Regions from separate parts of the Pseudoalteromonas sp. BSi20480 genome, predicted to be linked through region 3. Evidence: predicted binding sites of a transcription regulator. Region 3 holds the regulator's gene; each other region holds the start of a gene.
The links. The regulator sigma-54, encoded in region 3, starts transcription at its own class of promoters, with help from an activator protein. The targets are predictions, from matches to a motif close to GTTGGCACGNNNNTNGNNT.
Positions count from the first base shown of each region.

Region 1: a site for sigma-54 is predicted at 1,646-1,664, ahead of P20480_RS02575 (CsbD family protein). Genes of this name have one in related genera too.
Region 2: a site for sigma-54 is predicted at 1,318-1,336, ahead of P20480_RS06225 (DUF2726 domain-containing protein). Genes of this name have one in related genera too.
Region 4: a site for sigma-54 is predicted at 6,251-6,269, ahead of P20480_RS01640 (flagellar basal body rod protein FlgF). Genes of this name have one in related genera too.

Region 1 is NZ_BADX01000160.1:47,478-55,461, reverse strand. It holds gene P20480_RS02570 (xanthine dehydrogenase family protein molybdopterin-binding subunit) at 1-1,335, shown strand, start outside; gene P20480_RS02575 (CsbD family protein) at 1,401-1,598, opposite strand; gene P20480_RS19635 (DUF5666 domain-containing protein) at 1,951-3,708, shown strand; gene P20480_RS02585 (helix-turn-helix transcriptional regulator) at 3,768-4,259, shown strand; gene hrpB (ATP-dependent helicase HrpB) at 4,437-6,863, shown strand; gene P20480_RS02595 (nuclear transport factor 2-like protein) at 6,958-7,422, shown strand; gene P20480_RS02600 (HDOD domain-containing protein) at 7,532-7,984, shown strand, end outside.
Region 2 is NZ_BADX01000126.1:1,108-8,792, forward strand. It holds gene mtnN (5'-methylthioadenosine/S-adenosylhomocysteine nucleosidase) at 1-571, opposite strand, end outside; gene P20480_RS06225 (DUF2726 domain-containing protein) at 685-1,278, opposite strand; gene folE2 (GTP cyclohydrolase FolE2) at 1,385-2,305, opposite strand; gene arcB (aerobic respiration two-component sensor histidine kinase ArcB) at 2,520-4,838, shown strand; gene arcA (two-component system response regulator ArcA) at 4,846-5,562, opposite strand; partial or broken gene P20480_RS18385 (sensor histidine kinase) at 6,015-7,619, opposite strand.
Region 3 is NZ_BADX01000099.1:73,104-81,087, forward strand. It holds partial or broken gene ptsN (PTS IIA-like nitrogen regulatory protein PtsN) at 1-266, opposite strand, end outside; gene hpf (ribosome hibernation promoting factor) at 271-558, opposite strand; gene P20480_RS07670 (RNA polymerase factor sigma-54) at 585-2,084, opposite strand; gene lptB (LPS export ABC transporter ATP-binding protein) at 2,154-2,879, opposite strand; gene lptA (lipopolysaccharide transport periplasmic protein LptA) at 2,876-3,412, opposite strand; gene lptC (LPS export ABC transporter periplasmic protein LptC) at 3,402-3,956, opposite strand; gene kdsC (3-deoxy-manno-octulosonate-8-phosphatase KdsC) at 3,953-4,504, opposite strand; partial or broken gene P20480_RS18210 (KpsF/GutQ family sugar-phosphate isomerase) at 4,505-5,477, opposite strand; gene P20480_RS07645 (calcium/sodium antiporter) at 5,481-6,449, opposite strand; gene P20480_RS07640 (ATP-binding cassette domain-containing protein) at 6,831-7,646, shown strand; gene mlaE (lipid asymmetry maintenance ABC transporter permease subunit MlaE) at 7,646-7,984, shown strand, end outside.
Region 4 is NZ_BADX01000166.1:131,656-139,639, reverse strand. It holds gene flgN (flagellar protein FlgN) at 1-23, opposite strand, end outside; gene flgM (flagellar biosynthesis anti-sigma factor FlgM) at 16-336, opposite strand; gene flgA (flagellar basal body P-ring formation chaperone FlgA) at 412-1,059, opposite strand; gene P20480_RS01610 (chemotaxis protein CheV) at 1,263-2,195, shown strand; gene P20480_RS01615 (CheR family methyltransferase) at 2,216-3,046, shown strand; gene flgB (flagellar basal body rod protein FlgB) at 3,188-3,595, shown strand; gene flgC (flagellar basal body rod protein FlgC) at 3,601-4,032, shown strand; gene P20480_RS01630 (flagellar hook assembly protein FlgD) at 4,046-4,726, shown strand; gene flgE (flagellar hook protein FlgE) at 4,786-6,150, shown strand; gene P20480_RS01640 (flagellar basal body rod protein FlgF) at 6,307-7,050, shown strand; partial or broken gene flgG (flagellar basal-body rod protein FlgG) at 7,071-7,858, shown strand; gene flgH (flagellar basal body L-ring protein FlgH) at 7,874-7,984, shown strand, end outside.

The DNA of each region.
Region 1 (7,984 bases), on a different contig from region 3:
AAAAAGTCGTTACTGCAAACAGTGAATGAGCCGCAAGCGCATGTGCGCGAAAAAGGCGATACCACCAGCGTATTGGCTAAATCGAGCAATAAATTAGTTGCCGACTATTACGCGCCGCACTTAACTCAAGCACCTATGGAGCCACCTTGCGCCACGGCAATGTACAATAAAGACAGTGTAGATATTTGGGCTGCAACGCAAAACCCGCAAGCCGATATGAAAACTGTGGCCGCACTACTGGGTATGGATGAGAGTAAAATTAACGTGCATGTCACCATGTTAGGTGGCGGATTTGGGCGTAAATCAAAACCTGATTTTTCGGCAGAGGCCGCCTACATTTCAATGAAAACTGGAAAACCTATTCGCGTTCAGTGGACGCGAGAGGATGATATTCAGCACAGTTTTTATCATGCGGTATCGGCTCAACATATTGAAGCTTCACTCAATGAAAAAGGTAATATTGAGGCTTACTTACATCGCACGGCGTTTTCGCCAATTATGTCTACCTTTCAAGAGGGAGCATCTGCACCTGGTGGCTTTGAGCTAGACCTAGGTTTTACTGATAATCCAATTTTAGCACCCAATATGAAACTGGAACGAGGTGAAGCACCAGCAAAAGCCCGAATAGGCTGGATGCGCTCGGTCACAAATATTTTTCATGCGTTTGCCGTGCAGTCATTTATAAATGAGGCTGCCCACAAGGCGGGTAAAGACTCAAAAGATTATTTATTGGAAACCATTGGGCCAGCGCGTACTATCGATTTTGCAAACCAGAACGCAAACTATAATAACTACGGTGGCGATAAAGCGGTTTATCCACTTGAAACAAGCCGTTTGCGTCATGTTATTGAAAAAGCAGCGAGTATGGCAAATTGGGGGAGAACACTTCCAAAAGGGCGCGGCTTAGGTATTGCTGCGCACCGCAGCTTTTTAACCTATGTGGCTACGGTGGTTGAGGTAGAGGTATCGGACGCTGGTGATTTAAACGTGATTAAATCGTGGGTGGCTATTGATGCGGGTACGGTAGTAAACACCGATACCGTTAAAAACCAAACGCAAGGTGGTTCTATTTACGGTATTACCACTGCTATTAGCGACGGTATTACCTTTGATAAAGGTCGCGTACAGCAAAGTAATTTTCATGATTACCGCGTACCGCTTATGAGCGATTCACCTTTAGAGGTAGAAGTAGAAATAATACAAAGCGATGCCCCACCTGCCGGTGTAGGAGAGCCCGCAACACCGGTTTATGCCCCTGCGCTGTGTAACGCTATTTTTGCCGCTTGTGGTAAGCGCATTAGGCAACTGCCTATTGGTAATCAATTAAAAGCGTAAATAGCGTGCTTTTTTAGCCATTAAACAAAAAAACGCCAAATGGCGGTTTTTTTAGAAGTTAGCGATTAGTGAGTTTTTTCAAACTCATCAACTTCACGCTCTGCTTCTTCTTTAGATTTACCATACTGCTGCTGGATTTTACCCACTAGCTCTGTACGGCTACCTTCAATTTTGTCTAAATCGTCGTTGGTAAGATCGCCCCATTTTTGTTGCGCCTTACCTTTAAGTTCGTTCCAATTACCTTTCATACGATCGCTGTTCATAAGTTTATCCTTACTTTAGGTTAGTGAATTGACTGTCAGTTATAAAGTAGCAAGCCTTGTACCAAGAGATAATAATGAATTTATTGTTCTTATTATTAGTTGGTTATATTTTTATGTTAGGTGGTATTGTTTTTGGTGTTGAGTTTTTATTAAAAATTATACATAGCAGTCTGTAATTATTTCTTAATTTTACTATTAAATATTTTATCTGATTTTATTTTTAAAAACATAATGTTAGGAGGGGTAGGTATAATTACCTATTTACTAATGGCTTATATAGGTCAATAGTTCTACTTGAAGTATCTATGCAGTATGTATGAAGTATATACAATTAACCTCTAGGATTATTAGTATGAACAAAATGAATAAACATATATTCACTTTTAGTGCGCTTACCATATTAACCGCGTGTGGTGGTTCTGAGCAAAAAGAGCAGCCAATACTCGATGCTGTTAATTCATCGGTTGAGTCTGTTTCACCTAAGCTTGTTGTAACCCAAGGTGTGATCACGGGCTTTGGCAGTATTTATGTTGATGGTGTTAAGTACAATACAGACACAAGTAACATAATGAAAAATGGTTTAAGCACTCAATTAAGCGCGCTTAGTGTTGGTATGAAAATTAGTTTTTCAGCACAAGAAAATGATTCAGGCGAATGGATTGCCCAAGATGTTGAATACGATACCGAAATTGAAGGCACTATACAAAGTATTGACCGCAGCACAGGCCAACTACTGATAGCTAATACGGTTGTCTATTATAACGACCTAACTCACTTTATTGATACGTCAGAGGCGCTCATTAGTGTGGGTCAAAGGGTTGAAATAAGTGGTTACCCGCAAGCAGATGGTACTTTTTTAGCATCGTACATTGAGGCCGATACGGATGTAAATAATGACGATCATGAATACACGGCAGGCATTGTGTCGAATTTAGATGAAGCCGCATTACAGTTTACTATTAACAATGTAGTGATTGACTACAGCTCAGCCGTACTTGATGGCTTATTGACAAACGATACCTACGTAAAAGTAGAGGGTAATTTACTTGGCGATGTTATGGTGGCAACAGAGGTTGATGCCAGAACAGTTGAAGAGTCATTAGATGTTGATGACGATAGCGTACTACGATACGAAATCGAGGGGTTAATTACGCAAATCAGCGCAACGTCTATGGGAGTTAATGGTCAAGTGTTTGACTTTGCTGATAATATTGACGTTGAAGGCACATTACTTAATGATTTAACCGTGGGTATGTTTGTTGAGGTTTACATTAATAACAATCAAGTCACTTCGGTTGAACTAAAACGCCCAGACTACTCGTCAGACGGAAAAGTAAAAGGCATTATTGAAGATATAGATTCTGTTAATAAAACGATTACTGTTAATGGTGTGGTATATGCAATTAACGAATTTAGCCGATATGAAGACGATGACGAGCAATACTTTAATTTTGATTCTTTAAATATTAACGATTACGTTGAGATAGCTTATTTGAACACGTCGCCGCTTTTAAGTGTTTTAAAAATAGAAAAAGAAGATCAAGACGAATATAACCAAGAATGGGAAATGAAAGGGCAGGTAACTGCTATTTTAAGCAATTCAATCACAGTTAACGGCGCTGAAATACAGCTAGATGCCAATGCAAAATACATTATTAATGATGTATTGGTTTCGTTAGAAACATTTTTAGCACAGCTTGTTGTGGGTGATCGTGTTGAAATTGAAGGTCAATACGATGCAAATAATGTGTTTGTACTTGGTAAAGTTGAACTTGAGAATGATGACGGTGATGACGGTGATGACGGTGATGACGGTGATGACGGTGATGACGGTGATGACGGTGATGACGGTGATGACGGCGACAATGGCGACCATATCGGTGGCTATGTTGAATTTGAAGGAACAGTCACTGAGCTTTTGACTGCAAACAGCTTTATGATTAATGGCTATGAAGTACGACTCTCTGCAAATGCAGAATTAGAGCTTAATGACCGAGATGTAAATTTAACAACCTTTATGGCGGCATTAACTGTTGGCAGTATTATCGAAATTGAAGGTCAATGGGTCGGTAATCAATACATACTTGCCTCTGAGGCTGAGCTAGAGTAATTAGATGTACTATAATAACTAAGCCACATTATTGTGGCTTTTTTAATGGCTGGGTGAAAATGCATAAAGACAAACTGATTTCTTTTACATTAATTTTGATCGTTATTTTTAAATTGATTGATTTATCAATAGATATTTTAAGCAATGTGGAACCTGTGCATATTTGGCAAGAGATCATGTTAATTGTGTTATCGCTAGCCTTGTTCGTTTATTTGATGATTGATATTCACAGGCGTAGTACCAATGAAAAGTTAAATTTGGCACAGTTAACGGTTTCGAAAGAAAATATTAGGCTGCTTAATCAGCAATTAGAAAATTCAAAAGTCGTATTTTTTAATGAAATTAAAATGCAGTTCCAAAAGTGGGGATTAACGGCGACTGAAAAAGAAATTGCACTATTGTTGATAAAAGGATTATCAACATCAGAAATTGCTAGCATTAGAAAAAAGTCAGAAAAAACTATAAGTAATCAATCATCTGCTATTTATAAAAAAGCAGACGTATCTGGGAGACATGAGCTGGCAGCCCTCTTTTTTGAGATGTTACTTTAAGAGATTTTAAAATTAGTAAGCTAAAATTTTCATTCATTGAGAGAGTCGATGAAAGTTAGTTACTATTTAATTTGATAGTGCTTTACGCCTATAGTCATCAAATACTAATAATATGAATCGCCGTCGCACGATTATTTTTTGCTACAATGCCTGCAAAGCAATTTTGGGTAAATAGCAGTGCTGCCGGTTCAAAACATATATCAACAACTCGTAACTACATTACAAAGCAATCCTATAACGTTATTACAAGCACCGCCTGGTGCAGGTAAATCAACATGGTTGCCGCTACAGCTTATGCGCGACGGCCATTTTAAACGTATTGTAATGCTGGAGCCGCGCCGCTTAGCAGCACGTAATATTGCCAATTACTTAGCACAGTGCCAAAACGAAAAAGTGGGCCAGAGTGTTGGTTTGCGAGTACGCGGTGAAAGCAAAGTAAGCAGTAATACGCGCCTTGAAATAGTCACCGAGGGTATGCTTACCCGCATGCTACAAAACGACCCTGAATTAAGTGATATAGATTTACTGATATTTGATGAATTTCATGAGCGCTCAATTGCAGCCGACACTTCACTGGCCTTTGCTTTAGAGACCCAAAGTGCACTGCGTGACGATTTAACCATATTACTTATGTCGGCCACCCTTGATACCGAGCGCTATACACAATTTTTTGATTGCCCAGTTATACAATCAAGCGGGCGAAGCTACCCCATAGACGAAGTATATATACCCATAAAAGATGAAAGTCGCTGGCTTGATACTATTCCCTCTTTAATAAAACAAGCACTAAGCGAGCAAAGCGGCAGTGCGCTGGTGTTTTTGCCTGGGCAATTTGAAATATTACGCGTACAACAGGCCCTTAATGATTTGCCAAGTAATTGCCTAGTTGTCACGTTATTTGGCGAGCAAGATAAAGACAATCAGCAAGCGGCGATTGCTCCTGCGCCTGAGGGTATGCGCAAAATAGTGCTTACCACCAATGTAGCCGAAACCAGCTTAACCATTGAAGGCATTCGCATTGTTATTGATAGCGGTAAACGCCGCGCAGCGAGCTATAACTTAAGAACAGGTGTAACAGAGCTTACAACACAAAGTATATCGCGCTCCTCTGCCGTGCAGCGTGCAGGGCGTGCAGGGCGAATAGAACCCGGTGTTGTTTACAGGCTTGGCTCAAAGCAAACCTTTGAGCGACGTAATAGTCACGATAGCCCCGAAATACTCACCTCAGACATAAGCCAACTTATGCTTGAAGCAAAACAGTGGGGCGCAAATATTAGCGAACTCACCTTGCTTGATACGCCAACAGCGCAGCAATGCACACAAGCAATGAGCTTACTAACTATGCTTGAAGCCATCGACGGCAAAGGCAAGCTAACCAAGTTGGGCAGCAACATGCTGGGTTTTGGGGCGGATATTCGCTTAGCGCATATGCTTTTAAAAGCGCAGGCGCTTGAGATAGAACTCCCTGGTATTTACCGTTTAGCACTTTATTTAGTGGCGCTGCTTGAGAGCCGAATAAACACCGCCAACGAGCTAAGCTTGGCGCTACATAGCCAACAGCAAAGGCCACACCCAGTATTTAAACAGCAGTTAAAATACTGGCAAAGCCGTTTAAAAGTAACCGACAGTAACAGTGAGCTAAACACCGAGTATTTAGGTTTGCTGGTGGCATTAGCTTACCCCGATCGCATTGCAAAAAAACGCGGTAATGGCTACTTACTTGCCAATGGTGCGGGCGCTGATTTAAACACCGATTACTGGCATAACGATGACTACCTTGCTATTGCAAGCATGGGCGGCCATAAAGGCACGCGTATTTTTGCAGCCACCGCACTTAGCCCATTTGAGCTAAAAGATTACTTACCGCATTTGTTTACTACGCTTGCCCGCTGTGAGTTTGATGAAAAAACCGCGCGCTTTATCCATCAAGACGAAGTAAAGCTCGGCGCCATTACGCTTACAAGCCAACCAAGTAAGCAAAAGCTTGATAAAACCGAGCGCGCCAAAGCGTGGCTTAATTTATTTACTAAACACGGCTTTGCATTATTTAATGAACAACCCGATGCGCAGCAATTATTAATACGCATGAGTTTAGCTAGTCAGTTTATGCCAGATACGTTCCCGGCAATAAGCGAGCAGCAACTTATCGAAACAGCTGATGATTGGTTAGGCGTATATTTACAGGATATAAAAACGCTGGAGCAGCTTAAAAAGTTTAACTACTTTGAAGCACTGCAAAATTGTTTTGACTGGACACAGCAAACAGCCCTAAAAACGCTGTTACCGCTTAGGTTAACGGTACCGAGTGGCTCAAATATAAAAATTAATTACCAGCTAGATGGCCCCGCAAAACTTAGCGTGCGCATGCAAGAAGTGTATGGCTTAACAAGTACGCCAATGCTTGCAAATGGCAAGCTGCCACTGCTTATGGAATTACTCTCACCAGGTAAGCGTTCTTTACAACTTACGCAAGATCTTGCGCACTTTTGGGCTAGTAGTTATCGCGATGTACAAAAAGAAATGAAAGGACGTTACCCCAAGCATTTTTGGCCCGACGATCCAGCCAACAGCGTGGCAACCAATAGAGTAAAAAGCAAAATGTAGGTTTATTAACTTAAAAGTATTTGTTTTATTTTTGAGCATATGAATATAGTGTACCTATAAATAAATCAATACTTTTAACTACAAGGAAGAAGTGATGAAGCGACTATTTACATTTGGTTTGCTATTAGTGAGTACCTTTTTGGTTGATGCTGAAGAGGCACTGGACTTAAACAAATTTGCACAGCATTACTACAGCGCCATGACCGCAACGCAAGCGCCTAACGCAAGTGAAAAAGAGCTTGAAGCCTACCTTAGCTTATTAACGGACGATGTTGGCAGTCAGCACATACCGTATCAAGTAGATGACTCTCGCACTGCCGAAGGCAAAAAACTAATGCGCAAAGGCATGAGCTTTTACTTAGGCGCGCATACCCACTATGAAAGTGAGCTACTCAATACTTTTATATTTAACGATAGCGGTTTTGCGATTCGTTATAAAAACCACGCTAAAGGCATTCACCCACAAAGTAAGCAGCCAATTGAGTACACATCAGTAATGATGGAAGTAATAGAAGTTGAAAACGGTAAAGTGGCGATGATCCGTAAATATCATGAATAAAACCATGCATTTACTTTTTATTAATTAGCGCCTTTGAAAGTAGGGGTATTGATAAAAATATACTACGCTTTAATTATAAACTAGTACGTTATAGCTTTAGGTGTAGTAGATGCATGATTTAAAAATCAATATTCTTATTATTGATGACGACGAACTGCTGTTACGTGCGTTAATACGCACGCTTAACCGTTTATGCCCCAGTGCTTATGTGCACACAGTTCAAGTTGCTACTCAATTTGAACAGCAAATAAATAACAACGCCTTACCTGATATTATTTTTTGTGATTCGATGATGCAACTTCCCACGGGGAAAAACGTTTTAGAACAAGCTAAAGAGCTCTGCCCATCTGCGCTTAGGTGTTTATTAACAGGTGATATGAGTGGGAATTACCAGCTACAATTAAATAATGTAATCCATTTTCACCTAGTTAAGCCTTTTGCTCAGTCACATTTAGAGAGCGTAATAAATAGTGCTGTTGTTTTAAAAACACTTCCTATTAGCGGTGAGCATCGCATTATTTTAGGGCAACTCTCTGAGCTTCCGTTTTTAGGTGAGGTAACG
Region 2 (7,685 bases), on a different contig from region 3:
CGAAAGGAGTTTCAAGCGTATGACAGGTTTGCGCAATAGACGCACCTTCCATTTCTACAGCAAGCATTGAAGGAAAGTCGCTGCGGGCTTTATCAATACGAACAGGGTCACACATAAAGGTATCGCCAGTACAGATAAGGCCCACTAACGTTTTAACTTCGCTAATTTGCGCAATAGTTTGCTCGGCTGCTTCAACTAATTTAGGGTGCGCAGTAAAACCTGCAGGCATTTGTGGTACTTGGCCAATTTCGTAACCAAATGCAGTTACGTCTACATCGTGGTGACGAACTTCTGACGATATAACGACATCGCCAACACTTAATGATGGATCAAAACCGCCAGCAGAGCCGGTGTTAATTACGCAATCAGGCTTAAAATTATCAATAAGTAATGTAGTTGCAATGCTTGATGCTACTTTACCAATACCTGATTGAACAAGAGTTACTGTGCAGCCCGCTAATTCACCAGTGTAAAATGTAAAACCTGCTTTAGTTAAAATAGCTGGGTTTTGCATTGCTTCACGCAAAATTTTAACTTCTGGCTCCATTGCGCCAATAATACCAACATTCATAGTGTTTGATTCCTGAGTTTGAATAGCTTGATTATACGTGAAGTTAGCAATAAAAAACAAAAAAGCGAGACATTTAAAATGCTCGCTTTAATGCAAATTTAGTCACCTGATAATTATATTTCGGCTAATGCTGTTGAATGGGCTTTAGCTTGTGAGGGAGATAAAACAGCAGGTTTGTGAACTCGGTTACGTAATGGGCGCTGTGCTGTTGGTGCTGGTTTACCCAGTTTGAACATAATGGCATCGCGTACTTCTGATGGGCGATAGCCCGCTTTTACCTTCATGCGAATGTGTGGAATGCCTGCAGCTTCTAAGGCGCCATTTACAAACCAGTCGCGCTGGGCTTTGTGGCCATCTTTATTTGCGTTATTTACTAAATCAACAGCTGCTACGATGGTCATTTTTTCTTTGTCGATTAACACAAAATCAAGCTGCTTATTTTTGGCTTTAGCAATGGCGGCACGTTTTGATTTAGGTGATAAACCTTCTTTACAGTCGATCACATCAATAAGCTTAACTCGGCTCACTATTTTATATTGATCGCCAATAGCGCGTTCTAACAAGTTTAAAAAGGCGCTTTCTACTTGCGTAAATACGCTTTGTTTACGTTTGAAAGGATAAGGATTACCACCGTCGTCATTAAATTTTGACGCGGCAATTGATGCACCTACCACTAATACTAAAATCGACAATAAAGCGAATTCCATACGGTAACTCCATAACAACAAATTGACACTGATTTGTTAAAGCAAGTACCGTGCCTAAATATTGTATGTGATTTACCGAATGGTGATTTAAGTTAACGCAGGTGTTTTATGCCTTATACCCGCCATTAATACCTTTAACAGCAACCGCCACAGCGTCGTGAGCGTGAAGCGATTCGTAATGGTTTATTTGTAGCCAGTAATCTGCGTAACCGTCTGTTTCTAATATTGCTTTAATTTTACGCGCGGCATCTTCGCAGAACATTAAATTTTGCCCATTTAAACGGGCAAATTCTTGTTCATCTTCACGCTTTACTGCCGCTTGCACTGGCGTTTTAAGCTCGCCTTCAAGGGTATTTATTAAGTTAACTACATCAAACTCATTAATGTTGCTATTGAGTTTAACTTTTACGTTAGCAATTGAGCGCTGCGAGTGAGGAGTTGCCACAATGCCTTGTGTTGTGCCAAGCCACTCAAGTACCTCTTTTTGGTTGAGCGTATCTTGGTTAAATTTTTCACTAAATGCATTTTGTATTAGCTGGCGTGCAAGAGCCGCCGAGCAAGGGCAAGTTGATGAATAGGTAACATCAACGGTTAGCTCGTAACTAATGATATTATTTTCAATTGTACTTGTAAGTGTGATTGGATAGCTTTTCCAGCCAGCTTTGCCACTCAATAGAGACTTACGGCGAAGTGGTAGCTCAAATTTAAACTCAATCTGTGCCTTATTACTCAACCCTTCATGGCTAGATATAAACGTATTTAGTGCTTGGCTAATTGTTTGAGGATTTACTTGTTGCTCTGTTGAGAGTAAATCAAGCGCTAAAAATAAGCGCGACATATGAATGCCTTTGGCGTCTTCTTTGTGCAAGTTAACAAATGCGCGGGCTTTGGCATTAACAGTAACAGGGCTTAAATCACGCGATTCAAAAATAAATGGCAGTTCAATTTCACCCATGCCAACCCAGTCTAATTTACCTGTTTGTAATGCAGGAGCGGTGTCAGCTATATCGGGCATATTGGTTTGCATGCTATGTTACTCGTTATTGGCAATGATAAGGCGCATTATTTTACACGAAATAATCAATGGCTGAAACGAGGACTTTACTGCCCACTAAAATTGCATATGAATATTTTCTGTTTTTGTCGCACAACATGAAAATAGCGAATAGAAAAATGCTAAAATCTGTAAATAGCATTGCCTTTCTTATATTTAAGTAAACAGCTAAGAGATAAAACTACGTATGACCGATTATTCTTTGAGCCCATGGGTTCGGGTGCTTTCAAGTTCAATAGCGCGATTTGGTGAGTTAAAAACAGCTGCCATTTGTTACGCTTTATTTTTAGCCGCGTCTCTTATTTTATCGAGCATGTTTTACTACGTTGCTATAGGCGAATTGTTTCTTGTAGATATTTTGGCCGTGGTATTTTTTTCAGCTGTTGTGTCACCTTTAATTATAAGCGTACTTATTAATTCAATTCGTCAGTTAGATGCTTCCTACGCTTACTTAGATAGCGCAACTAAACAAGAAAAACTATTAAACCAAACACTTAAAGACAATATTAGTCGGCTTAATATTGAAATAGATGAACGTAAAATGGCTTTTCATGCTAAGCATCGCGCCATTGAAGAACTACGTAGAGAAATTGCCGAGCGTAAAAAAACACAGCAAGAGCTTGCTCAGCAAAGCATGTTACAACGCTCAATTGTTGATTCATCCCCCGATCTGTTTTATTACCGCGATAACAATGGGGTGTTTGCTGGCTGCAATAAAATGTTTGAAGAAGTAATGGGTAAATCAAGCCGTGAGCTTATAGGTAAAACGGTTGAACAAATATTCCCAAACGACTTTTTATCTGAAGTATTGCGCACAGACAAAGAGGTAGAGCAAACTCACAAAGCACTCACCATCGATGTAGGTTATGAAGTTGATGGTGCAACGCGCTGGTTTGAGTTACGAAAACTTCCTTTTATAAACGACGAAGGCGACTACATAGGTTTACTTGGTTTTGGGCGTGATATTACGAGCCGTAAAGAAGCGGCTGAGGCGCTTGAAACCGCATATAAAGATAAAGGGAAATTTATAGCCACGTTAAGCCATGAGTTGCGTACCCCGCTTAACGGTATTGTGGGCTTAACACGTATGTTGCTCGATACCGATCTAAATAAGCAGCAACGCAGTTGGTGTAACACGGTTTTTTCAAGTGCTGAAACGCTCGGTAATATTTTTAACGACATTATAGATTTAGATAAAATAGACAGAGAGCAGCTCGATATTGCCGCCAACTCTATTAATGTATCTGATTTTATAAACGATGTTGTGAATTTTGCAGGGTTAATAACTGAGCAAAAAGGGCTTGAGTTTGATATTGAGCGAAATGGCATGCTTGATATATATGCACTGCTTGATCCTACTCGTTTACGCCAAGTGGTTTGGAACCTGATAAACAATGCAGTGAAATTTACCCAGCATGGCAAAGTCACACTCGAATGTAGCCGTGAAAATCGCCCTGAAGGCCCATGGTTAGTTATTAAAATCTCAGATACAGGGCAAGGTATTCCACAAGAGCAGCTTTCTCGTATTTTTGACATGTACTATAAAGCACCTGATTTACAAGGTACTAATGCAATAGGTTCAGGTATTGGGCTTGCGGTAACTAAAGCGCTAGTCACGGCTATGAAAGGCAGTATTACAGTAAACAGTACAGAGGGTGAGGGCAGTTGCTTTACAGTGCAAATACCGCTGAGCTTATGTATTGCGCCTACAGAGCAAAGCTATGTTGGCCGAGAGCTTTATATTTTACTCGTTGAAGACGTACCACTTAACGCCGAAATAGCCACTAATTTATTGGAGCAACGCGGACATGAAGTGCTATGGGCTGAAACGGGCGAAGATGCACTTTCGTTTGTTGATACCGAAGACGACCTAGATTTAGTATTACTTGATATGCAGCTACCCGATATAAATGGCGATGAAGTTGCAAGGCAAATCCGTGCTGATAGCCACTTTGATAACCTGCCTATTGTTGCACTAACCGCTAATGTGAGAAGTGCAGAAGAAGAGCTTGAAGGTATTTCTATTCAAGGCGCTTTAGCTAAACCTATTAATACAGTAAAGCTTGATAAAATGCTCGCTGACTTATTTGATATTAAGCAAGCTCAATGCAACGAGCCACAGCTAAAAGTAACCGACGAAGCACTTAAAAGTATTGATGCGCATTTGCTAGATATTGAAACAATAGAAGACTTTGTTAATTCTATGGGGTTAGTTGTGTTTAGGCGCAGCAGTCAGTTGTTTGAAAAGCTAAATCCGCAATATCAACAAGAACTGCTTACGTCATTAAATACAGGCGACAGGGAAGAGTACAAATCGGTTGCGCATAAGCTTAAAGGTGCCGCAGGTTCTGTTGGTTTGAACGATGTTCAACTGCATGCAAAAGTAATGGAATATGGCGCGATAGATGAGAGTGATGAAGTGCTTGAGGAGTGGCTGCTGGTGTTGGCAGATAAAATAAATGAAGGACAACGTGCCCTTCATTTATTTCTACAGCAATTAGAATAAACGCTAATTAGCTGTCGATTTTACCAATAAAGCGGTAGCCTTCACCATGAATGGTGCTGATAAGCTCTGATGTAGAATTATCGCTTTCAAAATGCTTACGAATACGGCGAATAGTTACATCAACAGTACGGTCGTTTGCACGTAGCTCACGGCCTGTCATATGTTTAATTAGTTGTTCACGGCTAAAAATACGACCTGGAGAATCAAGCATTAATCTCAGTGCTCTGTACTCACCTTTAGGCAAGCGCTTAGCATCGCCATTAGGAGATGTTAAACAGCGGCTATTTTCATCTAATTCCCAACCGTTAAATGTAATAACACCATTAGTTTCAAGTGCTGATTCATCATCGCTTAGGCCTGTACGCGTAATAAGGTTACGCGCTCTAATAGTCAATTCACGAGGGTTAAATGGTTTAGTAATGTAATCATCAGCGCCAATTTCAAGCCCTAAAATACGATCAACATCGTTATCACGACCTGTTAAGAAGATAAGGCCTACTTTGCGTTTTTGGCGTAATTCACGGGCTAATATAAGGCCGTTTTTGCCTGGAAGATTGATATCCATAACTACGAGATTAACGTCGTCGTTATTTGTAAGCTTGTCATGCATGTCATCGCCATCAATGGCTTCAATAACTTTGTAACCTTCAGCTTCAAATAAACTAACGAGGTTTAGTCGAGTTACGTCTTCATCCTCTACGATTAGAATGACTGGCGTTTGCATTATTAATTAACCTTTTTGGAATATTTTATTTACAAAAAATCGGTATTTAGTATAAATCCGACTACTAGAGATTATAGGATTATATCCAATTGTTAACAAGAAAAAACAAGTTGGATAAAAATAAAACAGTAAGAGTTCAAAGTTTGCTCAAAAAGCCCGTGCAAAAACTACTGTTAAATCGATCAATACACGTATGAAGTTCATTTACTTTGATAATTTATGGACCGGCTGACTACGCAAAGCTGTTAAATAATCAGACTAATTCAAAGTTAAATTATATCACTATCTAATCTTTCATCAATGTATGTGATATCGCAAAAGTAATAAAGTTCAAAAAATTGCGCTATATAAACGATAACTATTACACTTGTTTACCACATGAAGCATAAATAGGGTCAATAAGTAGTAATTCAAGGAATACAAGTAAATATATGTGTTTGGTTACTTCACTTTTAAGGGATGGTTATGATGAATCGCGCACCGCGTTTTTTTTCTAAATCAATTAATATATGGCCGCCTAAAGCTTGGGTTACTAAATTGTAAACTAAGTGCATGCCTAAGCCACTTGCCCCTTGTCCTCTTTTTGAGGTTACAAATGGGTCGAATATTCTGTGTTTAATTTTTTTATCTACGCCTTGGCCGTTATCGCTGTAAATAATAGTGAGTTTTTTTCCTGTTAACTCTACATCAAATTGTATTTCATTATTTTCATTACCAACGAACCCGTGTAGTAGTGAGTTTGTTATTAGTTGTATAAGTACTTGTTGTAATGGTTCTGACTTGCTTTCTACGGTTAAATCGGTTGCACAATTTATGTTTATAACCGGTTTTTTCTCTTCAAGCTCTGAGCTTATTGATGTCAAAACATCTGTTATTAACTTATGAATATTAATGTATGTAGTTACGTCATCATCTTGAATAACCGCTACCTTTTTAAAGGTTGAAATTAAGTCGGCTGCACGGTTTAAGTTACGGTAAATCAAATCTAGGTTTTCAATACCGTCGTCAATAAAGCGTTTTAATTGATTTGAAGTCAGTTTTTTATCATCAAAGCTAATTTGTAAATCGGCTAACTTATCGCGCAGCAAAGTAGAGCTTGTAATACCAAGGCCTATTGGGGTGTTAACTTCATGTGCAACACCGGCAACCATTTGACCAAGAGATGCCATTTTTTCATTTTCAACAATCTGCGTTTGATACTGATGCATACGCTCAAGGGTTGATAATAACTCCTGATTTGCCTCTCGAAGGGCTATGGTTCGTTGGTTTACTTTTTCTTCTAGCCCTTGGTTAAGCTGTTTAATTTCTTCTTTGTCTTTTTCATGGCGAGTCAATTGTTTTTGGGTGCGTGTAAGCATGATGTTTAAACTGTTAGAAAGCGCTGATATTTCTTTTACGTCGGTTACTGGTGCGCGTACATCGTAGTTATGATTTTTTGATACGTCTTGTAATAGCATGCTAAGCCGCTCTATCGGTCGAGCTATTCTTTTTTGAACATTTATTGCGATAAAATACACAACAACAAGTATCAGTAAAGTCAGTAAGATATCTACAACTATTTTTGTTTTATATAATCGTCTAAGCTTTCAAGACTTCCACGCATGTATACATGACCAACAAGCTTTTCATTATGAAAAATTGGCTTTATTAGTTCGATATCTTCGTGGGTTATACGTGGTGTTTTTAGTTCTTCAATGCTATCGATTCTGAGGGGGACTGGTGGCGTTTTTTTTGTCATTAAAACTTATAAAAAAAACAGGCTTTTGAGATGCTTGCTCAATAGAATATACATGTATGTTTTTAACTAAAGGAGTTTTTTCAAAGTATTTAAGGCGTTTCTCTTCTGTTTCTCTGTCATCTTCAAAAACTGATTTTCCAGCGTCAAAAGCAACTATTTCCGCCAAAATAACGAGCTTACTCACTATTAATTGTTTTTGTTCTTTAACACTTAAATAAGTTGATATAGAAATCGATAATGACAAGCAAATAGCAGTTATAAGCATTATTAGGTTTATGAGTGCTTTACGAATACTGCTTTGATGAACTTTTCTAGGCATTATTTGAGTGTCGCCTGAGTCATTGAGTTTTATTATTTTATTAGTCTAGCAAAGAAGAAACACTGT
Region 3 (7,984 bases):
AATTAATCGGTGTTTCACTAACTAACACCAATGCTAAAGGTTCTTGTGCGCCGCTCATTCGGCCATGTGGAATAGCAATACCTCTTCCTATCCCTGTGCTGCCTAGTTTTTCGCGGGTTAATAAAGCGCCCAAAATATCCTGTTGAGATAAATACGGTAATTTATCGTGAGCCAGCTCGCTAATAAACTACTAAAATTCTTTTTTTACTATTAAAAAGGACCGCAGCTTTACTGCAGTCCTGGCATATAAGTGAACTTAATTTCATCATATTAGTGTCGAGCAAGCTTCTCTTTGTGTTTAATTACTTGACGGTCAAGCTTGTCAATCAATGAATCAATAGCTGCATACATATCTTGATGTTCAGTGGATGCGAATAATTCAGCACCACTTACATGAATAGTTGCTTCTGCTTTTTGATTTAATTTTTCTATATCAAGAATGACATGAACATTATTAATATGATCAGAGTGCCTTTCTAGCTTCGCAAATTTGGTATTTATATAGTCTCTTAATGAATCAGTTAGTTCTACATGACGACCAGTTAAATTTAGTTGCATAAGCATTACCCTCTTTGTTTAGCGTCTTAGATCAGGCTCTTTCGCTGATTTGACGGTGGAATAGCCAGAGATTCGCGATATTTTGCGATTGTACGTCTCGCTACTTTAATTCCTTGCTCAGCCAATATATCCGCAATTTTGCTATCACTCAATGGTTTTGCTGAGTTTTCTGCTGCGATTAATTTTTTAATAAGTGCACGTATTGCCGTAGATGAACATTCTCCACCATTTTCGGTACTAACGTGGCTTGAGAAAAAGTATTTAAGCTCAAATATTCCACGCGGTGTGTGCATATACTTTTGCGTAGTTACGCGCGAAATTGTTGATTCGTGCATTTCTACCATTTCGGCAACATCATTTAAAACCATCGGTTTCATGGCTTCTGGCCCGTGTTCAAAAAAGCCCTGTTGTTGTTTAACAATACAGTTAGTTACTTTTAAAAGTGTATCATTTCTACTTTCTAAGCTTTTTATAAACCATTTAGCTTCTTGTAAATGTGAGCGAATAAATTGACTATCGCCGCTTGATTTAACTGTACGCGACATCGCTGCATATTGGCTGTTTACACGAATTTTTGGCATGCTGTCTGGGTTTAACTCTACAATCCAGCGGCCTTTAATTTTTTTAACTGACACATCAGGTATTACATACTCAGACTCTTCTCGTACTATTGTGTCTGCAGGCTTAGGGTTGAGCGTATGAATAAGTGTCATTACTTCTTTAAGCTCATCTTCTTTGAGCTTCGTTTTTTTCATTAATGTACGGTAGTCACGAGCAGCTAACAAATCAATGTGCTCGGTTAAAATCATTTTTGTTTCATCAATAAAAGGCGTGCCTTTATCAAATTGATTTAACTGAATACACAAACACTCTTGTAAGCTACGTGCCGCAATACCCACTGGGTCAAATAGCTGAATGCGCTTTAATACCGCTTCTATTTCGTCAAGTTCAACCTCAACGTCATCGTCGTTATCTTGATTAAAGCTCTCTAAAATCTCTTCGCAACTGAGTGTCAGTATGCCTGAATCATCCACCGCTTCTACAATAGCAATAGCGATGGCTTCATCTGTAGGGCTAAATGGCGTTAATTGTAATTGCCACATTAAGTATTCGTGAAGCGTTTCAGTTGATGCGCCCTGATATATAGACTCATCTTCAGGCATTGGGCCTGAAGATGATGCAGGGGCTGCACTCATATACTCATCCCAGCTAACATCCATTGCCATGTCGTCACTTACGGTATCTTTAGCAAGCGCTTCACCACTGTCTTGTTCATACTCGCTAGGGGCTTCATCGGCAGATACGGTTACTGTAACTTCATCGTTATCTGCTTTTTGCTCATTTTTGCCCGCAAGATCATCGGCATAGTCTTGCTCCTCAACCTCAAGTAATGGGTTGCTGTCGAGCGCTTCTTGTATTTCTTGCTGAAGATCCAATGTGCTTAATTGCAGCAAGCGAATAGCTTGTTGCAACTGAGGTGTCATTGTAAGTTGCTGGCCCATGCGCAGCTGTAGTGATTGCCTCATGTATCTCTAACAATCCTTTTAAGTTGTTATAGTTAATACTAGCAGATGCTTATAAATAAGGCGTAAATGTTACAGCCTAAATTGCTCGCCTAAATATACATCGCGTACAGTTTTATCATTTAATATGTGTTCAGGGGTACCAGAAGCAATCAGTTCCCCATGAGAAACAATGTAGGCTTTTTCGCAAACATCAAGGGTTTCTCTTACATTGTGGTCTGTTATTAATACGCCAATCCCACGGTTTTTCAGGTGTTCAATAATTTTTTTAATATCTAATACTGAGATAGGGTCAACACCGGCAAATGGTTCGTCTAACAAAATAAACTTTGGATCTGCGGCTAAAGCACGTGCAATCTCCACTCGGCGACGTTCTCCGCCCGATAATGCCATGCCTTTGCTGTCGCGAATGTGTTGAATGCTAAATTCATCTAATAGATTATTCAATGTATCTTCTCTGGCTTGTTTAGTGAGCTCCTTTCGAGTTTCTAAAATAGCCATTAAGTTTTGATACACTGTTAATTTTCTAAATATAGACGACTCTTGTGGTAAGTAGCCAATGCCTAATCTAGCACGACTGTGCATAGGTAAAAGCGTAATATCGTTATCATCGATAGATATTTTGCCTTTGTCGCTAGGGACTAAGCCTACAATCATGTAAAAGGTTGTTGTTTTACCTGCGCCGTTTGGCCCAAGCAAGCCTACAATACTGCCAGCTTTAACTTCTAAGCCCACATTTTTTACAACTTCACGGCCTTTGTAGCTTTTGGCTAGTAGCTCTGCTTTTAATGTGCTCATGGTTGGCCTTTGTCATTTTTTTTAGGCTCCACAGGCACTAAGATAGTGTGTACACGGTCAGTTGAGCTTTCATCTTTTTCGGCGCTAATAAGCTGCTGTTCTATATCGTAGGTAATGCTTTTAGCATTCATTTTTTGCCCAGCTTGAGATATCTCTGCATCTCCAATTAATGTTAAAAAACGCGTTGAAACATCGTATCTAACTTCATTAGCGCTGGCGCTCATTATTGTGCCGTCGGCTTGTTTTTCTTCAAAATATGCAGGCGTACCTGTGGCAATTAACAATTGCTTGTTGTCGCCTAGCTCATCGCGCTTGTGAACCTCAAGGCGGTCTGCGGTAATTTTTCTGTCGCCATGAATAATTTCAACATTTTTTTCAAAGATACCTACGTTTTCTTTTAGTTGACCCTCTTGTTTATCCGCACTAATCGAAATTTGATTTGCAGAAATTGGCGCTGTTGTTTCAGCGGCATTAGTACCTAATGCAAGTAAAAATGTTGGAATAATAAAGAGTGTTGATAGTTTATTGGTCATAATAAATAGTTCGCGTATGGTTAATTAATTTTATCACTTCGGTTTTTAAATCGGCTTCTAAGCCTTTACCGGTGATTTTTAAATTGGGCCCTGTAACAATGACAGGCTGCTCTGATTGCATCGTTAGTAATTTTATATCTACCTGAATGTTATCAGCATTAATTTTATCTATCATTGCGTTATCAGTTAAATTACTAGCAACAACGTTACCTTCTAATATTAGTTGTCTGCCTTCGTATAATGTTGCTTCATTAGCGTTAATTCGCCATGTTTGTTTGTCGTTGTATAGCGTAAAAATAGGTTTATCAAAAAAGGTAAACCCTAATTCTTGATATAGCTCCATTCGCGCTGCCGTTACTTTATGGCTGATTTTCCCATTTTCGTCATACGCTGTTTGTTTTAGCTCTATGGCTGTGTAATCGGGCTTTGCAATTATGTCTGCTTCGGTTTGTTGTGGTAAATTTACTTGTGTGAAATAAGGGTACCAAAGCCAAACCATACAGCTGATGAATAAAACGCTTAATATTATGCGCGCTGCATTCATGAACTAGTCCCTTTTGTGGTCAAAGGTTTGTTATTTTCAAGCATTAGCAGGTCGGTTAGTTCTCTCACTGCACCAAAGCCACCTGGCATTTGTGTTGTATAATGTGCTAAACGTTTTATTAGCGGATGTGCGTCATTTACTGCAACAGCAAACCCTACTAACTCCATCACTGGCATGTCTGGGCCATCATCGCCAATGTAGGCAATTTGCTCATCATTTAAATTGAGCTTTGTTTTTAGTTCTTCGTAAGCGAGTAATTTATTTTCTTGGCCTTGGTATATATGTTGTACTGTTAAGCTTGTCATACGCTGTTGTACTATTTTTGAGTGGCGTCCTGTAATTACCGCAACTTCAAAGCCACTATTAATTAGCGCTTTAATGCCAAAGCCATCTTTTGTATTAAATGCTTTGAGCTCTTCGCCTTGGTTACCCAAATAAATGCGACCATCAGAAAACACACCATCAATATCACAAATAAGTAGCTTTACTTTTTTTGCACGTGCTTTTGCGTCTTCACTCAATGGTTGATAGAGCTCTTCAAATTGCATTTATAATACTCCTGCTTTTAGTAAGTCTTGCATATTTAATGCACCAATAGGGTGGTTTTGCTCATTAACGATGATTAAACCATTAATACGCTTTTGCTCCATAATATTAAGTGCTTCAGCGGCCAAAATATCTTGCGTTGCCGTTGTGCAGGACTTGGTCATTACAACATCTATTTGTGTTGTATGTATATCAATTCGTTGTTCTAAAATACGACGTAAATCACCGTCGGTAAAGAGCCCTACAAGTTGTTGCTGAGAATCAACTATGGCTGTCATGCCTAAGCCTTTTGCCGACATTTCTATCAGTGCATCTTTTATAGTTTGAGTAACGTTAATAATAGGTGTGTTTTTACCGCTATGCATGACATCTTTTAGGGTCAGCAGTAAACGTTTACCTAAACTGCCGCCGGGGTGAGATAGCGCAAAGTCATCAGCTGTAAAACCGCGAGCTTCTAACAGTGCAACCGCCATGGCATCGCCCATTGCAAGTGTTGCTGTTGTGCTTGCTGTAGGGGCTAAGCCTAACGAACAGGCTTCTTTTTGTACTTTTATGCAAATATGTACGTTTGCAAGCGTTGCCATTGTTGAGCTAGCGTTGCCTGTCATGGCTATCATTTTTGCGCCGAGGCGTTTCAAAACGGGAATTATATTGAGGACTTCGCTTGTTTCACCAGAATTAGAAATTAGCATAACCACATCATTTTTAGTGATCATACCTAAGTCGCCATGACTTGCCTCACCGGGGTGTACAAAAAAATGCAGGGCTGCCAGTACTTGCTAACGTCGCCGCTATTTTATTGCCAATATGACCCGATTTTCCCATGCCTATAACAATAGTTCGCCCTTGGCAGTCGTATATTAACTGACATGCTTGATGAAAATTTTCATCCACATATTGTGCAATATCACTCAATGCTTGGCGCTCTATGTCTAATACACGTAGGCCTTGTTCAATAAAATTTAGCGTTGCCATTACTTACCCTACTTGACTGAAAATATACCCTTGGTAGCCTAAAAAAGCGATTAATAATAAGCCGCCCTCTACTCTATTGATGCGCTGAGCACCTCTAAAGTTCAATGACATGATAATAAGTGCGACCGTGGCACCAATCATAATAAGTATGTCGCGGTTAGCAACAGACGGGTCTATAACAGAAGGGTTAATAATGCCTGCGAAAGGCAGCACGGCAAGAATATTAAAAATATTAGAGCCAACAATATTACCCAGTGCTAAGTCATCTTCATTTTTAAGAACCCCCGCAATTGAAGCTGCAAGCTCTGGCAAGCTAGTACCTATTGCAATAATTGTTAAGCCAATGACTAAATCGCTTAGGCCAAAATATTTTGCAATATCGACCGCTGAATCTATTAAAAAATGTGCACTGACAGGAAGTAAGACCATACCAATAACTAACCAAATTACTGCTTTTTTTGTTGGTACGTCATTGGGTACTTCATCACATGCTTCTGATACAAATGGGTCTGTTTGATTTTTAGCACGTAGCGAAACAATAATCAGCCCGCCAATAAAGACGACAAAACCAATTAATAAGGCAACGCCTTCAGCAAGCGAAAAGTAGTTATCTGAAAAAATATACCAAGTAGCTAGAGATACAATAAGCACTAACGGGATTTCACGTTTTAATGTACTTGAAGAAACGCTAAGAGGCCTAAATAAAGCAGTAATACCTAATACCAGTAAAATATTTGTGATATTTGAGCCAATTGCGTTACCTACCGCTGTGTCTGTTTTTCCAGCCAATGCAGCAGAGGCTGATACCATCATTTCAGGTGCTGATGAGCCCATGGCAACAACAGTTAAACCAACAATTAAGGTTGGTACGCCAAAGTTTTTAGCCAGTGCGGCCGCACCATAAACAAACCTGTCAGCACTCCAAACTAGGGCTGCAAAACCAAGAATCAAAATAACAAACGAGGTAACCATTGTATTAAGCCAGTTATTCAAAATAGGAATGGCGCGAATAGTAACAAATGCCACGATGAAAGTATAAATAAAAGAGTAAGGTCAACTACGTAGACTAATTCATTTTACTAAATTAATTAGTCGGGGCTGTTAGGCTTTCAGTATTAAAGTTTTGCTGATGTATGGGGAATAACTACACCACTAGGTACTAACTTGCCAAAATTCTAAATGGGTTGCTGAAAATTTAACCTTAATAGGTAACAGACCCTAGTTTAAGTGTTGGTTAAGTGAAGATGAGTGAGTCTAAATGTGTGTTTTAAACGTACATTACAAAATCTTACGAATTGTTTTTTCCATATTGGATCAAAAAGATTTAAAATAGGGGCACTAGTGAACATTTTTATGGAGAGCGACTTGTCGCAATCAATAGTAGAAGTCAAGGATGTTAGCTTTTCCAGGGGCGATAGGGTCATATATAAAAATATGAGCTTTAGTGTGCCTAAAGGCAAAATCACTGCGATTATGGGGCCAAGCGGTATTGGTAAAACCACGATGTTGCGTTTAATTGGTGGCCAATTAAAACCTGATTCGGGTGATATTTTATTTGAAGGTGGCAGTATTCCTTCTATGACGCGTTCAGAATTATACGAAGCGCGTACAAAAATGAGCATGCTATTTCAAAGTGGTGCCTTGTTTACCGACATGTCTGTGTTTGACAATATTGCTTTTCCGATTCGTGAGCACACAAAACTAAGTGAAGATCTTATTCGTTTAGTGGTGTTAATGAAGCTGCAGGCTGTGGGTTTACGCGGAGCTAAAGATTTAATGCCCTCAGAGTTATCAGGTGGGATGGCAAGGCGTGCTGCTCTTGCTCGCGCAATAGCGCTCGATCCAGAGCTCATCATGTATGACGAACCGTTTGCTGGCCAAGATCCTATCTCAATGGGCGTGCTTGTAAAGTTAATTAAATCGCTCAATCAAGTATTAGGTTTATCGTCTTTAATTGTGACCCATGATGTAACTGAAGTAATGAGTATTGCCGATCACGTTATTATTATTGCCGATCAGGGCGTGATAGGCTCAGGTACGCCAGATGAAATGCGCAATCATGAATCTGAGCTAGTTCAGCAATTTTTAAAAGGTTTGTCTGATGGTCCTGTGCCATTTCATTTCCCCGCGCAAGCCTATGCAGATGAGTTGCTTGGAGAAAAAGCCTAATGTTGGATTTGTTTCAAAAGTTAGGGCATAAAACTCTGGGTCGCTTTGCTGCCCTTGGTCGCTCAGCTTACATGTTGTTCAGTGCACTCGCGCATGTTCCTAATTTTAAAAAAGGCACTCCGCTGCTTGTTCGCCAGCTTTATATGGTGGGTTCGCAGTCGCTGCTTATAATTATGGTATCGGGCTTGTTTATCGGTATGGTACTCGCATTGCAAGGCTACACCGTATTAGTAGGGTATGGTGCTGAAGATAGCTTAGGGCCACTTGTAGCACTGAGTTTATTACGTGAGCTAGGCCCTGTTGTTACTGCGCTATTATTTGCTGGGCGTGCAGGCAGT
Region 4 (7,984 bases), on a different contig from region 3:
ATTAAGCTATTATGATCAGCCATAGACATCAAACTCGAAGTCAGCTAAATTTTTGGCAAGCTTTTCACTGTCTATTTGGTACTTGCCTTCAGTGATTGCTTTTTTTAGCTCAGCAACTTTATTACTGTCAAAACCAGAAGATTGCTGTGCTTTTTCTTGCAGTGTTTTTAATTGCTGTGCTTGTGGTGTTAAGCTTACAGAATCGCTAGCAGCTTTAGGCGTAGCCGATTGAGCTGCTTGTGTATTTGCATTATCTCTTTGCAAATCAACCTTTTGTTGTTTAGCATTAGCTAAAGCGCTTGGTTGTTGATTACCTGAATTGACTTGATTAACCATAATAAAAATCCATAATTTACCCAACTAATACCAGTATATCGGCATATCTTTAGTAAACTTTAATATTATTTTTAATTAAATATTTACTTGTACAGACTCTACACCATCTACACGCGCATTTAAAACTTTACCTGTTTTTTTGTTCTCTACAAGTATTTGTTCGCCCAGAGTGCCATCTTCAAGCGCAACACCGGTCGTTTTTATCTGTAAGCCTTTTGTGCTTGCATAAATATTAATAGCATCACCTTTGCATACCATACATATTTGATTGAGCAATATTGGCATACCTTCGCGAATGTTGCGTTTACTTCGACTGCCAATAAGTGCTTTAGGATCGTCTTGATATTGCACTCTTACAAAGTGTGTCGGTTTCATTTCAACGGTTAGGTGAGCGCTGGTTATTACTTCACCGCGCGCAATATTATCAGTTGTTACAACAACTGGCGCCATTTTTAGCACCTTTATATGTACGTATTGTGCCCAGCTTTGTGCATCGTCGCATTTTATTTGTATTGTAATTTGTCTGTTAAACGGTGGTTCACTTGATGAAATAATATCAGGTGTTGTTGAACAAGCACGATCAGGTATACGGCTGTCTAATGGCAATGCACTGAGATGTATTTGCTCACTATCGTGTTCGCCAATTTGCTCAGCAATGTATTTTACAGCCATTTCTTGTAGTGATGCTTTGCTAAATACTTGTGCAGATACAGGGAATGCCATTCCTAGGCTAGTAACAAAATAAAAAACACTGTATCTTTTGTATTTTTTTTAACAAACTCATAATGTTTCGACTATGCTTATGGTTTCAAACAGGGTATAAATATTTTGCGTCAAAATTAAGACGCTCCCACGATGTTGTGTAGCTTTGTATATGTAGGAAGCAATTATCGTTCCGTATTATTTGTTTTCTAAAGGAGATTTTAATGGCAGGCATTTTAGACTCAGTAAACCAGCGTACTCAGTTGGTTGGCCAGAACCGCCTAGAATTACTATTATTTAAACTCAGAGGGCGCCAGCGTTTTGGGATCAATGTATTTAAGGTAAGAGAAGTCCTTCAATGTCCTCCGCTTACTAGTATGCCAAAATCGAATTCTTATATTCGTGGTGTAGCTCATATTCGTGGACAAACTATTTCTGTCATAGATTTATCTATGGCGGTAGGTGGACGTCCAATCGATAACATCAAAGACAGCTTTATCATAATTGCTGAATATAATCGCTCAGTGCAAGGTTTTTTGGTCGGTGGTGTTGAACGTATAGTTAATATGAACTGGGAAAAAATAATGCCACCACCTTCTGGTGCCGGACGTTATTCATATTTAACCGCCGTTACTGAAATAGAAAACGAGCTAGTAGAAATTTTAGATGTTGAAAAAATATTAAATGAAATTTGCCCTGTTAACACAGAAGTAAGTTCTGAAGTTGCTGAAAGTGGTGACATTCAAAAAGATTTAGGTGAACGAATTGTATTTATAGCTGATGACAGTGCGGTTGCGCGAAATCAGGTAAAACGAGCACTTGAGCCGCTGGGTGTACAAACTGAGTTGGCTAAAAATGGCAAAGAAGCACTCGTAAGATTAAAAGAAATTGCCAAGCTTGATTGTCAAACAGATATTACAGAACGTGTTGCTTTGCTTATATCTGATGTTGAAATGCCTGAAATGGATGGCTATACACTAACTGCAGAAATAAAAGCAGATCCTAAACTTGCCCCTTTGCATGTCATTTTGCATACATCACTGAGTGGTGTATTTAACCAAGCAATGATTGAAAAGGTTGGGGCTGACGATTTTATTGCCAAATTTAACCCTGATGAATTAGCCACGGCGGTTAAAAAGTGGGTTCATTGTGAATAATCAAAACAGGTGCTACTAATTTGAATAATAAAGACTTGCAGCAAAATGAATACGATCAGTTCCGTTCGTTTTTAGAACAGCAATGCGGTATTGTTCTTGGTGAAAACAAGCAATACTTGGTAAAAAGTAGACTTGCGCCCCTTATGGCTCGTTTTGATGTAGGGTCGTTATCTGAACTTGTTAGCAAAACACTCGGGCCGCATGAGAGGCAATTGCGCGCGGCTGTTGTTGATGCGATGACTACAAACGAGACCTTGTGGTTCAGAGACCAATACCCCTTTGAGCTACTTCAGAACAGATTGTTTCCTGAGTTTAAAGATTTGAGGCGGCCTGTAAAAATTTGGTCTGCAGCTAGTTCGTCTGGTCAAGAGCCTTATTCTATTGCTATGTCGGTTGCTGAGTTTCAATCTAAGCAGCCTAACGTTTTAAAAATGGGTGCTCAGATCATTGGTACTGATATTTCTAACACTATGCTAGACATGTGTAAAAATGGCGAGTATGACGCGTTAGCTTTGGCGCGCGGGTTGTCTGCAGAACGTCGAAAAAAGTTTTTTACAGACAGCGGCAATGGTATGGCAAAAGTTAACGACACTTTGAAAAGACAAGTGAGCTTTAGGCATTTAAATTTACTAGATTCGTATGCATTAATGGGTAAATTCGATATTATTTTTTGCCGCAATGTACTTATTTACTTCTCTCCAGAGGTAAAAGCAAAAATTATTAAACAATTTGCACAAGCGCTTAATCCTAAAGGTTATTTATTTTTAGGGGCTTCGGAGTCAATGGCCGGGTTGAGTGACGAATTTGATATGGTTAGATGCAACCCTGGCATTATTTACCAAAAGAAATAAACCTTTTTTCTTTCCTTCAAAACGACACATCATGTGTCGTTTTTCATTTTAAATCATTCGATTACAAAAAATATAATTACTCAATTATAAATGGCTTATTTATTGCTTTATTCAAGTTAAGTCAATTTTTTGGAGATGGTTATGGCTATCAGTTTTGATAAAGCTTTAGGTGTGCATCAGCATACTATGTTGATCCGTTCACAACGAGCAGAAGTGCTAGCAAGTAATATTGCTAATGCTGATACGCCGGGCTACAAAGCAAAAGATATTAACTTTGCCTCAGCATTAAAAGCGGCAAAATCACACCAGCAAAGCGGCAATACAATGGTAACTACTAATGAAAAACACATTGGTGGTGGTACCCGTAGTGTGGGTGGTGATGAATTATTTCGTACGCCAAATCAAACAGATACAGGTGATGGTAACTCAGTGGATGTACAGGTGGAACGGAACTTGTATACACAGAATGCTATGGAGTATCAGGCTAGCTTACAATTTTTAAGCGGCACATTTAAAGGCCTGAATAAAGCTCTCGGTAGTCAAGGATAATAATTATGAGTTTATATAACGTTTTTGATATTGCTGGTTCTGGTATGAGCGCACAGAATGTTCGTTTAAATACCACTGCGAGTAATATTTCGAATGCTAATACAATTAGCTCTTCTCAAGACAAAACGTACCGAGCGCGACAACCTGTATTTGCTGCAGAGCTTACCAAAGCTTCTGAGTCGGTAAGTAATAATCAGGGCTCTTCTGTTGGTGTTAAAGTGCTGGGCATTGTTGAAAGCAGTGCACCACTGCAGATTGAATACAACCCTAATCACCCGAGTGCGGATGAAAATGGTTATATCTACAAACCCAACGTTAATGTTGTAGAGGAGATGGCGAACATGATTTCTGCCTCTCGCTCTTATGAAACAAACGTGCAAGTTGCTGATGCAGCTAAGCAAATGTTAAGTAAAACTCTGCTGCTAGGTCAGCGTTAACCGAGGGTAGGTTATGAGTAACGATATTAGTACATCTTCATCCTATTTAGATTCTTTGCGTTGGCAGGATACAACACCAACGACAACCGAAGAGCAAAGCGATGCGTTAACTCAAGAAGATTTCTTCTCGTTGTTAACTCAGCAGTTATCGTTTCAGGATCCGAGTAAACCTGCTGATAACGATCAAATGATTGCACAAATGACCAATTTCACAATGGCTGAAGGTATCTCAAATCTTAATAGTAACTTTGAGTCGCTTGCAGCTTCGATGACATCTAACTCTGCTTTGCAGGCATCAACATTGGTTGGTAAGCAAGCATTACTTGAGTCGGATTCCTTAGATTTAAATGCAACGGGTGAAGCGAAAGGTTCCGTCGTTGCAGAAAGCCCAGTAGATAGCTTAACGCTTCGTATTACTGATGAGTCAGGTCAATTAGTTCGCAGTATTGATTTAGGTTCACAGTCTGCTGGTGCAATACGCTTTGCTTGGGATGGTAAAAACGAAGCCGGTGAGCGGTTGCCTGAGGGTGAATACAATATTGTAGCTGAAGGCAGTACAAATGGTGAGTTTTCAAGCTTACCCATTGCTACGTTCAAGAATATTGAAAGTGTAAATATAAACGGTGCCAATGGCATCATTATTAACACTAAAGAAGGTGCGGTTAGGCTGACTGATGTCGCAGAGATCGCGTAATAGAGTTTGATAATATTTCGCCTGTTTGCAGGCTGTATTTAATAGGTTAGAGGTCAATTATGAGCTTCAATATTGCATTAACAGGCATAGCTGCCGCACAAAAAGATTTAGACGTTACCGCAAATAATATTGCGAACGTTAATACAACCGGCTTTAAAGAGTCTCGCGCTGAGTTTGCAGATGTATATGCTTCTTCAGTGTTTAGTTCAGGTAGAACTAAAAATGGTGACGGTGTTCAAACCACTATGGTTGCTCAGCAATTTCACCAAGGTTCGCTGCAATTTACTAATAACTCACTTGATCTAGCGATTACAGGCGAGGGTTATTTTGCAATGAGCCAAGACTTGGGCGCGCAAGACTTTACTTATACGCGAGCAGGCGCTTTTAAATTAGATAAAGATAACTTTGTAGTTGATGCAAAGGGTAATTACTTACAAGGTTTCCCTGTTGATGAAGCAACAGGTGATACAACGTCTGTAAGTTTGAGCACATCGTCTGCATTGCAGATCCCAGATTCATCGGGTTCACCACGTGCAACGACTAATGTTTACAGCTCATTTAACTTAGACTCTCGTGCAGATGCGCCTTCGATTGCTTTTGACCCAGAAACGAGTGCTTCATATAACAGCTCTACATCAACAACGGTTTATGACTCTCTGGGTGAACCCCATGTATTACAGTTTTTCTTTGTTAAAACTGATTCTGCAGTAACGGGTAATGATAACGAATGGGAAACTTACGCTACATTAGATGGCAAGTCATTCAGCCCTGCAGGTCTAGAAGAAACGGCAGCACCATTTACACCACTATCAACCTTTCAATTTGACTCAAGTGGCTTACCAAGTAGCACTGATGGTGTTGCTAATACAGGTACAACCTTTAACCCGCTTACTGTACCTGGTGGTGCGGGTGCGGCGGCTGGTTTATCTGATGTTTTAACTAATGGCGCAAGCTTTCCAGATGATATTGATATTAACTGGCGTGATGAAGCGGGCACTACAAATAAAGTGCCTACTCAATACGCAAGCCGATTTGAAGTTAAAGCGTTAGACCAAGATGGTGCTACGGTAGGTCGTTTGGCTGGCATAGATATTGGTACAGACGGCAAGGTTGTTGCATCATACAGTAATGGCGACTCAACATTTCTTGGTCAAGTTGCTATGGTGCGTTTTTCAAACTCGCAAGGCCTTCAACAAGTTGGTGATACTGCTTGGAAAAAAAGCTTAACGTCAGGTGAGCCAATTGCGGGTGAACCTGGTTCAGGTACTTTAGGTTCAATAAATTCATCAGCACTAGAGCAATCAAATGTGAATTTAACTAATGAGCTGGTTGACCTAATAAGTGCTCAGCGTAACTTCCAGGCTAACTCTCGTGCGCTTGAGGTTAACTCAACACTGCAACAGGCAATCTTACAGATTCGTTAATTTAATACTTAACATAATTTTAAGGGCTGCTTTTTAAAGTGGCCCTTTTTATTTTCACTTCATTTAGTTTGTTTTATAACCATTTTACATCATTTCCTATTGTGGCATCTATTTTGCATTTCTTGTGTATAGAGATTTTTAATATGAGTCGATGCTATGGACAAAATGGTCTACATTGCGGCCTCAGGCGCTAAACAAAGCCTACAGGGGCTGGCCCTTAAAGCCAATAATTTGGCGAATGCGAATACTACTGGATTTAAGTCAGACTTTGCACAAGCTCGCTCTATGCAGGCTTTTGGTGAAGGGTTGCCATCACGTGTGTTTTCTATGCAAGAGCGCCCAGGTTCTAATATGACCTCTGGTGGCATAGTTGAAACAGGTAGAGACCTCGACATTGCAATGAGTGATAACGCATGGTTAAGCGTCCAAGATGCCTCAGGCAATGAAGCTTACACCAAGGTGGGTACATTAAATATTACCGCTGAAGGTATGTTAATGACCAGCCATGGTCGTCAAGTAATTGGCGAAGGCGGGCCTGTCATTTTACCAGTACCGATTGAAAAAATTGAATTTAGTGAAGACGGTGCAATTCAAGTTCGCCCGCAGGGGGCGCCTGCTACATTTTTAGAAGAAGTTGACCGCTTGAAGGTGGTTGAAGCTAATAGCTTTCAACTAGAAAAAGGGAATGATGGTTTATTTAGGCCTAAGGCAGGAGAGGTTGTTGATACCTCTGCCAATGTCAAAGTATTAAGCGGAACCTTAGAAATGTCTAATGTGAACCCAGTTCACGAAATGGTCGATATGATCAGCCATCAACGTCAATTTGAGTTACAAGTAAAACTGATGAAAACAGCTGAAGATCTGGATAGATCACAAGATCAGCTGATGCGCATAGTTTAACTTTAAATGAGGACACGATTATGAATCCAGCATTGTGGATCAGTAAAACGGGGCTAGACGCTCAGCAAACCGATATTTCGGTTATATCAAACAATTTAGCGAATGCCAGTACGGTAGGTTATAAAAAAGCCGCGCTATTTTTGAAGATTTACTTTATCAAAATATTAACCAGCCAGGTGGGCGATCGTCGCAAGACACTGAAATGCCGTCTGGTTTAATGTTAGGTGCTGGTGCAAAAGTAGTGGCTAACCAAAAAAACTTTTCTCAGGGTAATATGCTAACCACTGAGAATTCATTGGATTGGATGATCTCAGGGCCTGGTTTTTTTGAAGTATTACAACCCGATGGCAATATTGCTTATTCGCGTAATGGGCAGTTTACTACCGATGGCGATGGTCGAATTGTCACGTCTGGTTCTGGTTATGTGGTGCAACCAGAAATGAATGTTCCCGATGATGCGCAATCAATTACTATTTCACAAGATGGTGAGGTATCTGTTCGTATTTCAGGTCAAGCTGATAATGTTGTGATTGGCCAGCTTACAATTAGCGATTTTATTAATCCATCGGGCCTTGAGCCTGTAGGGCAAAATCTTTATACCGAAACGGCAGTAAGTGGCGCGCCTGTGCAAGGTAACCCGGGTGTAGAAGGCTTAGGCACAATTATTCAGGGCTCACTTGAAACATCAAACGTAAATGTAACTGAAGAGCTGGTTAACCTAATTGAAACGCAGCGTATTTACGAAATGAACTCTAAAGTCATCTCGGCTGTTGACGAGATGATGAGTTACATCAATCAGCAATTATAAGGTGTAGGGGGAATTATGCGTCATTATATGTTATTTGCGGTAGGTACATTATTTTTAAGTGGCTGTGTTTCAACACAAAATAGTGATATTGTTCAAGATGACCCCTATTATGCGCCAATGTATCCT